2 regions of the Arthrobacter sp. Marseille-P9274 genome follow, and region 2 is predicted to be linked to the other one. Evidence: predicted binding sites of a transcription regulator. Region 2 holds the regulator's gene; the other holds the start of a gene.

Region 1 (5,510 bases), 780 kb from region 2:
CTGACTGCCCGCCTCCTTCGCGCTCCTTGGCGGAGCCGGTCGCTTCAGCAGCGGGCATGCTGGCTGTCATGGTCTCGGCATATCCAATCCATCCGGGCGGTCAGGTCAGTCGCGGCACACTGCTGGGCCGGTTGCCACGCCGCTCGGCGGCTTTCCCGGGAACGGCGGGCAAGGAGGCTGCCGCGGGCTCATGCCGCGGGGGGTGCCTAACAGCGAATTCTAGCATTCGGACCCGTCGCCGCCCGGGCAGCACGCACCGGGCGGCCGGTCCAAGCCGTCTGGCCCGGGGGCCGACGCGGTACATTGGAGCGGTGCCTATCTCTAATGAACATATTGTCTGGATAGATTGCGAAATGACCGGGCTCGACCTGGAAAAGGACGCCCTGATCGAGGTAGCCGTCCTGGTCACCGACTCGGAGCTCAATGTCCTCGGCGAAGGCGTCGACGTCATCGTCAAGCCGACCGAAGAGGCCTTGGAGCAAATGGGCGATTTCGTCCGCCAGATGCACACCACCTCGAAACTGCTGGACGAGCTCCCGTCGGGCGTTTCGATGAGCGAGGCGGAGGACCGCGTGATGGAATACATCACCCAATGGGTCCCCGAACCGCGCAAGGCCCAGCTCGCCGGCAACTCCGTAGGCACCGACCGCAACTTCCTGGCCCGCGACATGCCCCGGGTCATCGAGCACCTGCACTACCGCATCATCGATGTCTCCACGATCAAGGAACTCTCCCGCCGCTGGTTCACGCGGGCCTACTTCCAGGCCCCGGCCAAGAGCGGCGGCCACCGGGCCTTGGGCGACATCAAGGATTCGATCAACGAACTGCGCTACTACCGGCAGGCCGTCTTCGTCCCCTCCCCCGGTCCCGACTCGGCGGCGGCCAAGCAGATCGCCTCGACCGTCTCCGCCGTGGAGTAGCGCCGAATGTTAGGTGGGACACATTTGGCGGAATTCGGGCCGAAAGCGCCCGAATTGGCCAAAACCACCCCGCCGGGCATGTAGACTATTCTGCGTTGCCTTTTGTGGTTGAAGACCGGCAGGAACCGCTAGAGTGGAGTCTGCCGGGAGGAACAAAGAGGCATATGGTGGGTATAGCTCAGCTGGCAGAGCGCCTGGTTGTGGTCCAGGAGGTCGCGGGTTCAATCCCCGTTACTCACCCCATTTAGTGTTGGCGTCCACGCCTACCCAGCAAGAGCCGCATGGAACATCTCCAGGCGGCTCTTCGCTTTTTCCGGCCGTGCCACATGAGGAGAAGCATGACGATCCGTCCCGTCACCATCACCGGGGAGCCGGTCCTGCACCGCCGCGCAGCCGTCGTGGAAGATTTCAACGACGAACTGCGCGAACTCGTCCGGGACATGTACGAGACGATGGACGAGGCCCACGGCGTCGGCCTCGCCGCGCCGCAGATCGGCGTCGGTCTCCGCCTCTACACCTACCACTACGCCAACGACGACGGCGTTCCCGAACGCGGCGTCGTCGTCAACCCTTCGCTCACGCTGGGCAAGGTGTCCGGCGCCGAGCCGGATCCGGACGACGAGGTCGAAGGCTGCCTGTCGGTGCCCGGGCTGTCCTATCCGCTCAAGCGGGCGGAATGGATACGCGTCCGCGGCTTCGACGAGCACGGGAACCCGCTGGACTTCGAGGCCACCGGCTGGTTCGCGCGGGTCATGCAGCACGAATACGACCATCTGGACGGCAAGCTCTATATCGACCGCCTCGACGGGCGCTGGGGCAAGCGGGCCCGCAAGCACATCAAGAATGCCGGCTGGGGCATCCCCGGGCAGACCTGGATGCCCGGCGTGGACCCGGACCCGTTCGGGCACTGAGCATCATGCGGCGCTAGGCACCAGGCCAGGCCGCCGTCAGTAGTCGGTGAAGCCGGAGCGGTGTTCCTTTTCGCACCGGAGATAGTCCTCCGTGGCGATCTCCTTGAGCCTGGTGAGCTCGTCCACGCGCTTCTGCGGGACTTCCCCCCGGGCAAACGCCGCCTTGGCATCCTCCAGCAGGCGGACGGCTTCCTTGTGGTTGGCCTGCGCCTTTTCCCAACGCGTGAGCTGTGTCTCAGTCATGGGGACATTCTAGGAACACGGCTGCGGCAAAGCCATAGCCACATACGAAAGTGCCGGCCGCGCCACAGGGGCGCGGCCGGCACTTTCAGCCTGACCTGCGAGGGTCAGGTCAGCCGATAGCCTCGGCGAGCGGCTCGTTGGCGACCACGGGGAACTGCTGCGGGTGGACGCCCGCAATTTCCTCGAGGACGCGGATGACCTGGCAGCTGTAGCCGAACTCGTTGTCGTACCAGACGTAGAGCACGGCGTTCTTGCCGTTGGCGATTGTCGCCAGGCCGTCCACGATGCCGGCGCGGCGCGATCCGACGAAGTCCGTGGAGACGACCTCCGGAGAAGCGATGTAGTCGATCTGCTTGTGCAGGTCGGAATCGAGCGACACCGCGCGGAGGTAGCTGTTGAGCTCGTCCTTGGTTGCTTCCTGCTCCAGGTTGAGGTTCAGGATGGCCATGGAGACGTCCGGGGTGGGAACACGGATGGCGTTGCCGGTCAGCTTGCCCTCCAGCTCGGGCAGCGCCTTGGCCACGGCCTTGGCGGCGCCGGTCTCGGTCAGCACCATGTTCAGCGCTGCCGAACGGCCGCGGCGGGAACCCTTGTGGAAGTTGTCGATCAGGTTCTGGTCATTGGTGTACGAGTGCACGGTTTCGACGTGGCCGTGGATAATGCCGTACTTGTCGTTGAGCGCCTTGAGCACCGGGGTGATCGCGTTGGTCGTGCAGGATGCGGCCGAGACGATCTTGTCCTCGGCGGTGATGTCCTTGTGGTTCACGCCGTGGACGATGTTCTTCAGGTTGCCCTTACCCGGGGCCGTGAGAACAACGCGGGATACGCCCGGGCACTGCAGGTGCTGGGACAGCCCGGCCTCATCGCGCCACTTGCCGGTGTTGTCGACGACAATCGCGTCCTCGATGCCGTACTGGGTGTAGTCCACCGTGGACGGATCGTTGGAGTAGATGAACTGGATCAGGGTGCCGTTGGCGAGGATGGTATTGGCTTCCTCGTCCACCGAGATGGTGCCCTCGAAGGGTCCGTGGACCGAGTCGCGGCGCAGCAGGCTGGCACGCTTGACCAGGTCGTTCTCGCTGCCCTTGCGGACCACCACGGCGCGCAGCCGCAGGCCATGTCCGCCGCCGGAATGCCCGATCAGGATCCGGGCGAGCAGGCGGCCAATGCGGCCGAAGCCGTACAGCACGACGTCGGTACTGGTGCGGGTGTCTTCACCGCGCTTGCCCACGATCCCGGAGAGTTCCCCGCGCAGGAACTCCTTGAGGTCGCGGCCTGCACCTTCGTCCTTGAACTTGCCCAGCAGGCGGGCCAGGTCGACCGAGCCTGCGCCAAGCTCGAGTTCGGTCAGAGCCTGCAGCACGGGGAAGGTTTCTTCCAGCGGCAGCTCCACCTCGTCGATCTGCCGGGCGAAGCGGTGGGCCTTGAGAATGCCCACGACGGACTGGTTGATCAGGCTGCGGCCGTGGATGGACGTGACCACATTGTTTTCGCGGTACAAACGGCCAATCAGCGGAATCATCGTTTCAGCGAGCGCTTCGCGGTTGATCCACGTATCCAAGGCCGCTTCAGACTTCTGGTTCACAGAGTTACCTTCCTACATCAGCCGGGGTCTTCCTCGATCCCGGTTGTACCCGCCGCGAATTCCGCGGCGAAACCCCGCAGCGAAGTCGAATCCACTCCGCGCAGAATACACAGTCGCCTCGGCTGGCTCAGTGCTGTTGGGCGTTGCCCAGTTCCATTTTAGGGAATCCGGTCACACCCACGAGTCGGTTACGTGTGAAGTCACTCACAGCGGCCGCACAAAGTGGGACAGGTTGGCCTGTGAGCCGGGTTCTGTCACCTGCACCGGTTCCCCGTTGCAGGGTAGCGATCATCCATCTAGGAGCACCGTTGCCGATGCCCTCAAGCGGCCTACCCGGGCACTCGGGCGGGCGGCCCTCAAACGTGCCCTGTCTGGCCTTGCTCCGGGTGGGGTTTACCTAGCTGTCCCGGTCACCCGGGACACTGGTGGTCTCTTACACCGCCGTTTCACCCTTACCAGGCGCCGCGCAAGCGGCCCTGGCGGTCTGTTTTCTGTGGCACTTGCCTGCGGGTTTCCCCGAGTGGGCGTTACCCACCACCCTGCCCTGTGGAGCCCGGACTTTCCTCGGCAGCTGCCCGCGGGCAGCCAACGCGATCGCCCAGCCAACCTGTCCTTGTCCCACAATACAGCCGCCCGCGTCCCGGCCCGTCATCCGCGGGGGCCGGACCCGGGGGTCGCGGCTGCGGGTCTGTAAGCTCTTATGGTGCTGATTCTGCTCCCACCCTCCGAAGGAAAGACGGCCGCTGAGACGGGCCAACCGTTCGAACTCTCCGAGTTGAGCTTTGCCGAACTGAACGGTCCGCGCCATGACGTCCTTGGCGCGCTGGCCAGCGCGAGTTCCCATCCGGAAGCCCTGGCGCTGCTGGGAGTAGGGGCGTCGCTGGCCGAAGAGGTCGAGCGGAACAGGCGCCTGGAGGCCGAGCCATCGGCGCCGGCGCACACGGTCTACTCAGGGGTCCTGTACGACGCGCTCGGCTACGCCAGCATGACCTCCGCGCAGAAGCGCAAGGCGGATGCCGCCGTCGTCGTTATCTCCGCGCTCTGGGGCGCAATCGGCTTCGCCGACCGCATTCCCGCCTACCGGCTGTCCATGTCCGTTGGGCTCCCCGAGACGGGCAAGCTCGCCAGCTACTGGAAAAAGCACCTGCCCGCCGCGCTGGACGGCCGCGCCGACGGCCAGCTGGTCGTCGACTGCCGCTCGAGCAGCTATGCCGCCGCCTGGGCGCCGCCGGCGGATAGCACGGTAGCGGTCAACGTCTTCCAGGAGCGGGCCGGAAAGCGCACCGTCGTCTCGCACTTCGCCAAGCACACCCGCGGAGAACTCGCCCGGCACCTCCTGACCCGCCGCGGCAAGGCTCCCGCGACGCCTGCGGCGCTGCTCAAGGCCGCGACGGAGAAGTGGCGGGCCGAACTCACCCCCGGCTCCGGACGGAAGCCGCACGCCCTGAGCATCATTTTGGAGGGCTGAACGGATGACGAGGGAACAAACCGAGCACACGCTGGTCCACGAGGGCGTGACGGTCCACTGCAAGAGCCGCCCCGCCAAGCTCGACCGGCGGCATCTGGTGGTCATGTTCGCCGGAATCCGGCCGATCGACAGCTACGAGTTCGACGGCCGGGGTTCGCGGGACAGCCAGGCGAACTGGCTGTGGCTGAAGGATGATTTTGGCGGCCAGTACTCCTACTACCTCTGCAACGGCCTGGACTTCTCCGTCGAGCGGGCGGTGATCGCCGCCATCGACCGGGAACTGGAGCGGCTGGGGCTGGGACACGAAAACTGCACGCTGGTGGGCTTTTCGAAGGGCGGGTTCGCCGCGCTCTACTACGGCATCAAGTACGACTTCCCGAACA
Region 2 (5,510 bases):
TCGCTACATGACAACCCGTTGGTATGCGTATTTTCCGTTGGCTCTGGAGGGGCCTGACGTGACTGCCTAGCGGCATACGCACCCAACGAACCTCCAGAGCCAACAGGGCAGAGATCATTCTCTGCCCTTCGCCATTTCTACGGCGGGGTCTGGGCTACCGTTCCCGCCCTTAATCAGACGGGAACCTGCAATGCCGCCACTATCCAGCCTCACCGCCACGCACAGCCCTTCCTCCGGCGCCGCGACGTTCAGCGTGCTGCCCTCGCCGGGGGAACTGACGGCGGAACTGCCGGCGGCGCCCGGAGCGATCGCCGCCGTCGAACGTGGACGGACGGGGATCCGGGCCATTCTCAACGGACTCGATGACCGGCTGCTCGTGATCGCAGGACCCTGCTCGATCCATGATCCGGAGGCCGGGCTGGACTACGCTGCGCGGCTGGCGGAGGCGGCCCGCCGGCATAGCGCGGACCTGCTGGTGGTGATGCGCGCGTACTTCGAGAAGCCGCGCACCACGGTCGGCTGGAAGGGGCTGATCAACGACCCGCACCTGGACGGCTCCCACGATGTCGCGACCGGACTGCGCATGGCGCGCCGCTTCCTGCTGGATGTGACGGCACTGGGCCTGCCCGTCGCGACCGAGTTCCTCGAGCCGGTCAGCGCGCCCTACCTCGCCGACCTTGTCAGCTGGGGCGCCATCGGGGCCCGGACCACCGAGAGCCAGATCCACCGCCAGCTCGCGGCGGGCTTGCCGCTGCCTGTCGGCTTCAAGAACGGGACCGACGGCGGAATCCAGGTAGCGGTCGACGCATGCCTGGCGGCATCGGCGGAACAGGCCTACCTCGGCATGGGCGACGACGGACGCGCGGCCGTGGTGGCAGCGCCCGGCAATCCGGACACCCACCTCATCCTGCGCGGCGGCAGCGGCGGACCGAACTACTCGGCGGCCAGCGTGCTCGACGCCTCCCGCCAGCTGGCCGCGGCGGGAGTCAACCCGCGGGTCATTGTCGACGCAAGCCATGCCAACAGCGGGAAGAGCCACCACCGGCAGGCCGAAGTTGCGCTGGAACTGGCGGCCCAGCTCGAGGCCGCCGAGGCGGGGACCGGGACTTTGGCCGGCGTCATGCTCGAGAGCTTTCTGTCCGGCGGCGCCCAGAAGCTGGACGTGGCCGAGGTGGCCAACGGAGAGGCCGAGCTCGTCTACGGCCGCAGCGTGACGGATGCCTGCATGGGCTGGGAAACCACCGAACTGGTGCTTGAGCAATTGGCGGCCGCTGGCCGTTCCGCGGCCGGACGGCCGTAAGGGGACGGGCGATAAAAAAGCCCCTAGTCATCTAACGATTAAGCCACAAGGACAACTTTCACTTTGGCCACTCATGCATCTAGAGTATCGAGTGAGACGGTACTTACTCGCTTGGCAAGGCAGCACGCCGTTGGGCCTTCGCCCGGGGTCGGGTCTGCCTGGAGTTAAGGATTGATGTGCAATGGCTGAGGAGAAGAACTTCTCGAACGTCCGCTTCCTCACGGTCGCGGAGGTTGCCGAGGTCATGCGCGTCTCGAAGATGACCGTCTACCGCCTGGTCCACGCCGGCGATCTGCCTGCCGTCCGCTTCGGCCGCTCCTACCGCGTTCCGGAATCCGCAGTGGAGCAGTATGTGCAGGGAGCGGTAGTGGACGGCCAGAGCGGCACCGCCTGACCCGGTCGGACGGGGTGCGGCGCCGGTCGGGTTGCCGGGGCCGCGGTCAAAGCTGTTCCGAATTAGGCGGTACCCTGTTAAGGAACGTTTTACGTCGTCGTAAGATTTGCTGGCCTGCCCGGCCCTTTCGGGCAGTCGGGGCCGGCGGATGCCAACCGAAGTGATTTGTGAGGAACTCGTGGGTTCAGTTATCAAGAAGCGCCGCAAGCGTATGGCAAAGAAGAAGCACCGTAAGCTGCTTCGCAAGACCCGCCACCAGCGCCGCAACAAGAAGTAGCCGCACAGCCGGCAGCTCGCAGGTCCGCCCGGGAAACCGGCGGGCCTGCTGTCTTTAACCCCCGGCCTTCGATCCCGTCGCCGGCCCGCGGCGAGACAGCCGCAGGAATCAGGCGCGAGGACCCCGGACCTTGCTCAGGCCGCGCCAGAGTCCGTAGACGGCGCCCGCAAAGGTCGCGGCCTTCAGGCCCAGGGTCGCCGCCCGCCGTCCGCTGCGGAAGTCGTAGACCGGCCAGTTGTGCTCGCGCGCGTGCCGGCGCAGCCGGGCGTCCGGGTTGATGGCCACCGGATTGCCGACCAGCGACAGCAGCGGCACATCGTTGTAGGAGTCGCTGTAGGCCCAGCAGCCGTCCAGCCTGAGCCCCTCCAGCCGGGCCAGTTCCGCCACGGCGTCCGCCTTGGCCTGCCCGTGCAAGATCTCGCCGACAAGCTGTCCGGTGTAGGCGCCGTCGTCAATTTCCGCGACGGTCCCCAGGGCACCTGTCAGGCCCAGGCGGTCGGCAATGACCTCGGCGACCGCCAGGGGAGTGGCCGTGACCAGCCAGACCCGGCGACCCGCGCGGAGGTGCTGGTCCGCCAATGCGCGCGTGCCGGGCCAGATCCTCGAGGCAATGATCTCGTCGTAGACCTCCTCGCCGAGGGCCTTCACATCGCTCACCAGCAGGCCGGTGCCGATCGCCATGGCGGAATCCCGGACGGCGTGGATGTCCTTGAGGTTCTCACCCGTGAGCAGGAAGCGGCCCTGCTTGATGAAGAAACCGGCGGCATCGCGCAGCCTGAAGGAACCGCGCTGGTACATCTTCAGGCCGACATGGAAGAGACTGGCCCCGCGCATCAGGGTGTTGTCGACGTCGAAAAACGCGGCCGCCGCCAGACGGTCCGGCGGGCCAGAGGTGCGGGCGGCTGGATCCTGGTCGGCTGTCGGCATGTCTCGAGTCTAGCGACCGAGGTCCAAGGGTGCAGACCGCCGGGGAACCCCGACTCCGTCCCCGGCCGCCGGGTCCGGCATCGACGGCGCCGGGTCCGGCATCGACGGCGCCCCGGCCTAGTGTTGATATCCGCGGTGTCCGGCCGCCTGGCCCCGGTACCGGATCGTCCGACGGCCGTGTCCGGCTGGCTGGCGGCCGCGTGGCGCCCCGAGCACGGCTCGCGCTACCTTGGAGCCATGAGTGAATCACCCGCCCCTCCGCACGACCTGCTGCTGCTGACCAAGCCCGGCTGCCACCTGTGCGAGGCCGCGCGACGCACCGTGGCCGAGGTCGCCGAGGAACTTGGGGTGGAATGGCGGGAGCAGTCGATCCTGGACGACGCCGAGCTGGAGCGGCGCTTCGCGGAGGAAATTCCGGTCGTGATGATCGACGGCGTGCAGCGGGACTTCTGGCACATCGATCCGGACCGGCTGCGGTGCCTGCTCACCGCCTGACCGGGCCGCCGGATTGGTGGGCGCCGAACCGAGCCCCTAAAGTTGGGATACAGACCGATACCGTAAGGACCGAACCGTGACTACCCACGATCCTTCAGGTCCCGCTACGGGGCCGGAGACGCGCGGTCGACCCATTCCTCCCGCTTCGGTAGCCCGGCTGACTATTTACCTCAGGGCGCTTAACTCTTTGCTGGCCGAAGGCGTCGAGCGCGTTTCTTCGGAGGAGCTCGCCGAGGCCGCCGGCGTGAAGTCGGCCATGCTGCGCAAGGATCTGTCCTATTTGGGGTCCTACGGCACGCGCGGCGTCGGCTACGAGGTCCAGCTTCTCACCCGGACCATTGCCGCGCGCCTCGGCCTGACCCAGGAGTGGCGGGTCGCCATTGTCGGGGCCGGTAACCTTGGCCGGGCCCTGGCCGGCTATTCCGGCTTCACGACCAGAGGCTTCGAAGTGGCGGCCATCTTCGACGCCGACCCCGCCATTATCGGTTCCGAGGTCGGCGGGCTGAAGGTCAGCGCTGTCATGGACTTGGAGAGGGTCCTGGCGCGCACCGGAGTGAACATGGTGGTCCTGGCGGTTCCGGCCCGGTCCGCGCAGGAGCTCTGCGACGAGCTCGTGGCCGCTGGGGTGCGCAGTATCCTCAGCTTTGCTCCGGTCGTCCTGCAGGTGCCGCCGGGCGTCGAAGTGCGCAAGGTGGACATGGCCACCGAACTGCAGATTCTTGCCTACCACGCACAACGGGCGCAGGAATCGGAACCAGGTTCCGAATCCCGCGCCCGCAGCGCCCGCTAGAGCCAGTCGATCAGCGGCCGTAGATGCCGAACTTCCGGGCCGAGACGGCTTTGAAGTACTCGTTGGCCGGCCGCATGAACAGCAGCACGATCGCAGCGATGCCCAGCAGCGCCGTCAGCGTGTTAAGGCCGAACGGCACCAGGCCCACCAGGGACAGTGCCGCGAAAACGGTGCCGGTGATGCGGGCCCAGTTCTTGCCGGCCTTCACGCCGAAGGCCACCATCAGGTAGAGGCCGATGACGATCAGGCCTGAAATCACGAGGACGACGCCCGCCGTGCCGCTCATCATGTCCATGAACTGCTGTTCGCTGATCTCGCCGCCGGTCTGCGCCAAGGCATCGCGCACGGCAGGGTCATCCGCCATGCCGGCCAGCAGGGTGTCCATGGTGGCGAGGGAGATGATGACCTGGACGGCGGTCAGCACCGCCGCGGCGATGATCAGCCAGAAGGCGATGACGACTTCTTTGGGTCGGGTCGGCACGGCGCCCGGCTGCGGCTGGGAGGAGGGGTAGCTGTACTGGCCCGGCTGTGCGCTCTGGTAGCCGTAGGGGCCGGGCTGCTGGCCGTACTGGGGTGCGTTCTGGCCGTAGGGGCCGGGCTGCTGCCCGTACTGCGGGGCGTTCTGGCCGTACTGCGGCGGGTTCTGCCCGTACTGCGGGGCGTTCTGGCCGTACGGCGGCTGGTTCTGTCCGTACTGGGGCTGCCCGTACTGCGGGGCGTTCTGCCCGTACCGAGGCTGCTCCTGGCCAGAACCGTTGGCCGCTTGGCCGCGCTGCTGTTCCGGCTGGCCGGAGGGATCGGGCTGGTTTTCAGGAGTGGACATGGTCGGATCCTTTTCTTGGCTGCACAGGGAGCGGCGGAAGCATGCAGGCGCCTTCGCGGGGCCTGTTAAGCCAACATTACAGTGACGCCGAGTGCGCTGTGACTAGCCCGAAAGGATGATATTCGGTGCCCGCCGGCGGGCCGGGGCGGAAGCATAGGGCCCCGGCCCGCGGGCAACGGATCAGGACTGCTTGATGAGCGCTGCGTCCAGGTTGATCTTCACCTTGTCGCTGACCAGTACGCCGCCGGCTTCGAGCGCCGCGTTCCAGGTCAGGCCGAATTCCTTGCGGCTGATCTCGGCTTCGCCGGTGAAGCCGGCGCGGGTGGCGCCGAACGGATCGACGGCGACGCCCGTGAACTCCACCTCCACCTCGACCGGCTTGGTGACACCACGGATGGTGAGGTCGCCCGTGAGGGTGTATTCCTCGCCGTCGCCCTCAACCCCCCTCGCGACGAAGGTCATCTCCGGGAACTGTTCGACATCGAAAAAGTCCGTGCCCTTGAC

What was found. The regulator Rex, encoded in region 2, represses fermentation and respiration genes when NADH is low (regulators of the CRP and FNR family bind a similar motif). The targets are predictions, from matches to a motif close to CTTGTGAANNNNTTCACAAG.
Region 1: a site for Rex is predicted at 3,851-3,870, ahead of OC550_RS08075 (glyceraldehyde-3-phosphate dehydrogenase). Genes of this name have one in related genera too.

The regions. Positions count from the first base shown of each region.
Region 1 is NZ_CAMPOV010000001.1:1,771,299-1,776,808, forward strand. Features, by position in the region: gene mptB (polyprenol phosphomannose-dependent alpha 1,6 mannosyltransferase MptB) at 1-70, opposite strand, end outside; gene orn (oligoribonuclease) at 312-920, shown strand; tRNA gene OC550_RS08060 (tRNA-His) at 1,088-1,163, shown strand; gene def (peptide deformylase) at 1,259-1,831, shown strand; gene OC550_RS08070 (hypothetical protein) at 1,868-2,074, opposite strand; gene OC550_RS08075 (glyceraldehyde-3-phosphate dehydrogenase) at 2,184-3,659, opposite strand; RNA gene rnpB (RNase P RNA component class A) at 3,884-4,269, opposite strand; gene OC550_RS08085 (YaaA family protein) at 4,363-5,127, shown strand; gene OC550_RS08090 (accessory Sec system protein Asp2) at 5,132-5,510, shown strand, end outside.
Region 2 is NZ_CAMPOV010000001.1:2,551,692-2,557,201, reverse strand. Features, by position in the region: gene OC550_RS11790 (3-deoxy-7-phosphoheptulonate synthase) at 191-1,300, shown strand; gene OC550_RS11785 (helix-turn-helix domain-containing protein) at 1,482-1,694, shown strand; gene OC550_RS11780 (AURKAIP1/COX24 domain-containing protein) at 1,873-1,971, shown strand; gene OC550_RS11775 (HAD family phosphatase) at 2,080-2,898, opposite strand; gene OC550_RS11770 (glutaredoxin family protein) at 3,136-3,393, shown strand; gene OC550_RS11765 (redox-sensing transcriptional repressor Rex) at 3,470-4,183, shown strand; gene OC550_RS11760 (hypothetical protein) at 4,194-5,006, opposite strand; gene OC550_RS11755 (YceI family protein) at 5,187-5,510, opposite strand, start outside.